Regions from separate parts of the Paenibacillus sp. 2TAB26 genome, predicted to be linked through region 1. Evidence: predicted binding sites of a transcription regulator. Region 1 holds the regulator's gene; the other holds the start of a gene.
What was found. Region 1 encodes LexA, which represses DNA repair genes until DNA is damaged. Its sites were predicted from a motif close to CGAACATATGTTCG; they were not measured.

Region 1 (2,208 bases):
CTGCCAAGCGGTTTTCATTCATCGTTACAATATTATGGTCCGCAATAAAGATTTGGCCTTCTGTAGGCTTCATTAAGCCAGCCATTAAGTTCAGTAAAGTTGATTTACCGGAACCGGAGCTCCCTAACAACGCAATCATTTCTCCCTTATGTACGTGAAAGCTTATTTTCTGCAATACAGTAGTCGTTTCATGCCCATTCATAAATGAGTGGGATAACTCTTCAACTCGTAACAAAATAGCATCTCCTTTCAGTCCCCTTTAATAGACGGCTAAACTAATGGTTAACCTGCAGTAAACATAAAAAAACTTTCTAAAGAAGTAGATTGGCCTGCATCTACTTTAAATAGAAAGTAATTTTTTGTATGAACTATTGAATTGTAATGGAAAATCAAGCTAAATGCTAGGAATAATTAACTTCTGTCCTGGCTTTATAACTGTTGATTGTAGATCATTCCGATCTTTAATCAAATATACGATATATCTGATATCATGGCTGCCATCTGAAACTTGTTTTGCAATATTCCAGAGTGTATCGCCTGATTGCACCCTAATAATTTGTTCTTCCGCGGAAGCAGCTTCGGGAGTATTACTCGAAGCGTATGTCCCCATAAGTAGGAAGCTTGTAAACAATAAGAAAAACACAGCAGTGCAAACGACGAGCTTAACAGTATGACGCTTTATGAAATGCCTAATCAAGCGGTTGACCTTTGTTGCTTTGTTCGTATCTTGTTTATGAATGGTTCTATAAAAACTTGGACTAGTTATCATTTATCAACACCCCAAACGTTTGTTCTGTTTTTAGATTACACGAACAAACGTTTGGTGTCAACGAAAAAATACGAACCTCTGTACTTAAGAACTTATGTTTGTACGAACTCGAGTTCTATGTTATAATTTTTTGCAAACCTACTAATGGAGTGATTGCAGTGTCGAAGATTTCTAACCGACAACATTCAATTCTTGAATTTATTAAGAATGAAGTTCGGGAGAAAGGCTATCCACCCTCCGTTCGAGAAATCGGCGAAGCTGTTGGATTGTTGTCCAGTTCAACCGTTCACGGTCATTTGGACCGTCTAGAGAAAAAAGGTTTAATACGCCGAGATCCTACTAAACCGCGTGCTATTGAAATTTTGGATCAAGAAGGCTCTGATGGCATTATCCCACTTTCCGTAGCTAGAGTACCTATTGTTGGTAAAGTTACCGCTGGTGTGCCGATTACTGCTACAGAAAATATTGAAGAATATTTCCCGCTTCCTTCCCATTTTGTTGGTGACAGCAGTGTTTTTATATTGAATGTCATGGGCGAGAGTATGATTGAAGCAGGTATTCATGACGGGGATTATGTTATCGTTCGTCAACAACAAACGGCAAACAATGGTGAGATCGTAGTTGCAATGACTGAGGACGACGAAGCAACAGTCAAAACCTTTTACAAAGAGAAAAATCATATTCGTTTGCAGCCGGAAAATTCCACAATGCAGCCTATATTACTTCAAAATGTAACGATTCTAGGTAAAGTCATTGGACTTTTCCGTGATATTCATTAATACCAACTTATATGTACATAAAGAAAAGGCTGAATCAACATCGTTGATTCAGCCTTTTCTTTGATTATTATGTTAACGATCTTGCTTAAAGGTTTGGAATCGTCTGCCATTCTCATGCCTTTCAACAAAATTCCCATTTGTAAGCTCTCCAATGACATTTGTCCAAAAATCTTGTGCGGGAACATTACGTTCAAGCTGATACAGCTCCCACTCTCCGCTATGCTTTTGTATAACTAACTTAGCTGCTTGTTTACCAACACCAGATCTTCTATATTTTCGCATAATAAAAAAATGCGCAAGTAAATTATAGTGTCTGTCATTTTGATTTACTTTTTTGGTTAATGCAAAGCCAGCGATCTCATCGTTCACAGTTACGATATAAGGAAAATAAGCATCGGACTCTTGCCAATAATTTTCCCAATCGGTCAATTGTGAATATAATCCTGATGAATTTACTGCAGCATCCGTATACTCTGTAAAATCGTACATATAAAGCTGAAGCAAATGAGTCATTGTTATTTTTTCTTCCGTATGGGCTAATTTAATTTCAACATTCAGCTGAACCACTCCCTAAGCAAGCTATTTATACAAACCTGCTTCCTTAACTTAAAAACGCAATGCCTGCATGAATTAATCATCTAATGACAAACACCCAATCAC
Region 2 (2,208 bases), on a different contig from region 1:
TGGATCTAATTGATGGGCAGCTTGATCCAACGATCGCACCTTATGCAAAGGAAGGCGAGGTTTCGATACGCGTATCGACCAAAGCGAGCTCTTCCATTGAGGCTGATCTGAAAATCGATAAAAGTGTGCAGCAGATTAAGGATCGGGTAGGCGAGTATTTGTATGCAGAGCAGGATATCCCTCTGGAGGAGGAGGTTATACACCTGCTGAGAGCCTCAAGACGCAAGCTGGCGAGCGCGGAAAGCATTAGTGGGGGTTTGCTTGCCGAGCTAATTACAAACGTTCCTGGAAGCAGTGGAGAGTACGTAGGAGGGGTTGTCACCTACACCAATATAATGAAGCATCATATGCTCAGCATTCCGATGACTCAACTTGAAGGCGAAGGGGCTCCTGGAGCGATTAGCGATTCGACTGCCGCTTTAATGGCAGAGCGGGTTCGAGAACTCTCCGATGCTGATTTTGGCGTTTCTTTGACAGGAGTTGCTGGTCCAGCACAATCAGAAGGCAAGCCAGTGGGGCTTGTCTATGTAGGAATTGCCGAGCGCGGCAAACCGACCGCTGTTCATACGCTGAATTTGAGCGGCGGCAGAGGCATGATCAGAATGCGAGCAGTAAAGTCTGCTTTGTATCGTTTGTGGCTTGCGCTGCAAGCACGGTAATTTTGTTGATTAGGAATGGCAGATGCTTGTTTGGTAAATGGATGATTGCCATAAATAATGTTTGTCAATTGACGGTTTGACCGTTATAATAAAGCTTAGTTATCGGAAGAACCGTAGCGAAGATTACCTTTGCTGCGGTTTTTTTATGTCCATTTAAGGGGGCGAAGCGAAAAGGCGAATGTATGTTCGAAAAAATGCTTGTCAACCTGCCGGAAAAAAGGTATCATAAAATTATAAATAAAGAAGGATGTGAGTTTCTTGTCGGATCGTCGCGCTGCACTAGAAATGGCTTTGCGTCAAATTGAGAAACAATTTGGTAAAGGCTCCATCATGAAATTGGGAGAATCCACACACATGCAAGTTGAGACCGTGCCTAGCGGTTCGCTTGCTCTAGATATTGCTTTGGGAATAGGCGGATTACCGCGTGGACGGGTTATCGAAATATATGGACCAGAATCTTCTGGTAAAACGACAGTCGCGCTTCACGCGATTGCTGAGGTTCAAAAAATTGGCGGACAAGCTGCCTTTATCGATGCCGAGCATGCGCTTGACCCGCTTTATGCAAGCAAGCTTGGTGTAAATATTGATGAGCTATTGCTTTCGCAGCCTGATACAGGCGAACAAGCTTTGGAAATTGCCGAAGCTCTTGTAAGAAGCGGCGCGGTAGATATTATCGTTATTGACTCCGTTGCGGCACTCGTACCGAAAGCTGAAATCGAAGGCGACATGGGGGATTCTCACGTAGGTCTTCAAGCTCGTCTGATGTCTCAGGCTTTGAGAAAGCTATCGGGAGCAATTAGTAAATCGAAAACAATTGCGATCTTTATTAACCAATTGCGTGAGAAAGTCGGCGTTATGTTCGGTAACCCCGAGACAACACCAGGCGGACGCGCATTGAAATTCTACTCAAGCGTACGTCTTGACGTACGTCGTATTGAGACGCTGAAGCAAGGCAATGACATGATAGGTAACCGTACTCGTATTAAGGTTGTTAAGAACAAGGTTGCTCCACCGTTTAAGCAAGCTGAGGTGGACATCATGTACGGCGAAGGTATTTCCAGAGAAGGTACGCTTGTTGATATCGGTGTTGAGATGGATATCGTTCAGAAGAGCGGAGCATGGTTCTCTTACAATGGCGAGCGTCTGGGCCAAGGTCGTGAGAATGCGAAGCAATATTTGAAAGATCATAAGGATGTTGCCGAAGTTATAGAAAAGCAAATTCGCGATGCGAGCAACTTGTCTGCAGCAGCAACTCAGGCTAATTTCAAACCTGATGAAGACGATGAAGAGTTCGAAGATCTAGAATAAATTGTCCGGCAATTATACGTGTTGATGCTTCGCCGTCCTGTTAGGGACGGCGAAGCTGTGTTTAGAGAGGATGTACCGTATGACCCAAAGCCATTCAAGAACCGAAGAAGAATGGATGATATTATCCGTTAAGCAAGACAAAAAAGAACGGAAATTATACCATCTTTTTGCCGAGTCAGAGAAAGCTATTCTGTCTGTGCATGAAGATATATTGATTCGTTATCGATTGACCAAGGGACAA

Region 2: a site for LexA is predicted at 835-848, ahead of recA (recombinase RecA). Genes of this name have one in related genera too.

What each region holds. Positions count from the first base shown of each region.
Region 1 is NZ_JBFRGC010000020.1:134,744-136,951, forward strand. Features, by position in the region: gene AB4Z50_RS22730 (ABC transporter ATP-binding protein) at 1-235, opposite strand, end outside; gene yneA (cell division suppressor protein YneA) at 395-769, opposite strand; gene lexA (transcriptional repressor LexA) at 928-1,548, shown strand; gene AB4Z50_RS22745 (GNAT family N-acetyltransferase) at 1,621-2,115, opposite strand.
Region 2 is NZ_JBFRGC010000017.1:2,562-4,769, reverse strand. Features, by position in the region: gene AB4Z50_RS19635 (competence/damage-inducible protein A) at 1-659, shown strand, start outside; gene recA (recombinase RecA) at 918-1,967, shown strand; gene AB4Z50_RS19625 (regulatory protein RecX) at 2,047-2,208, shown strand, end outside.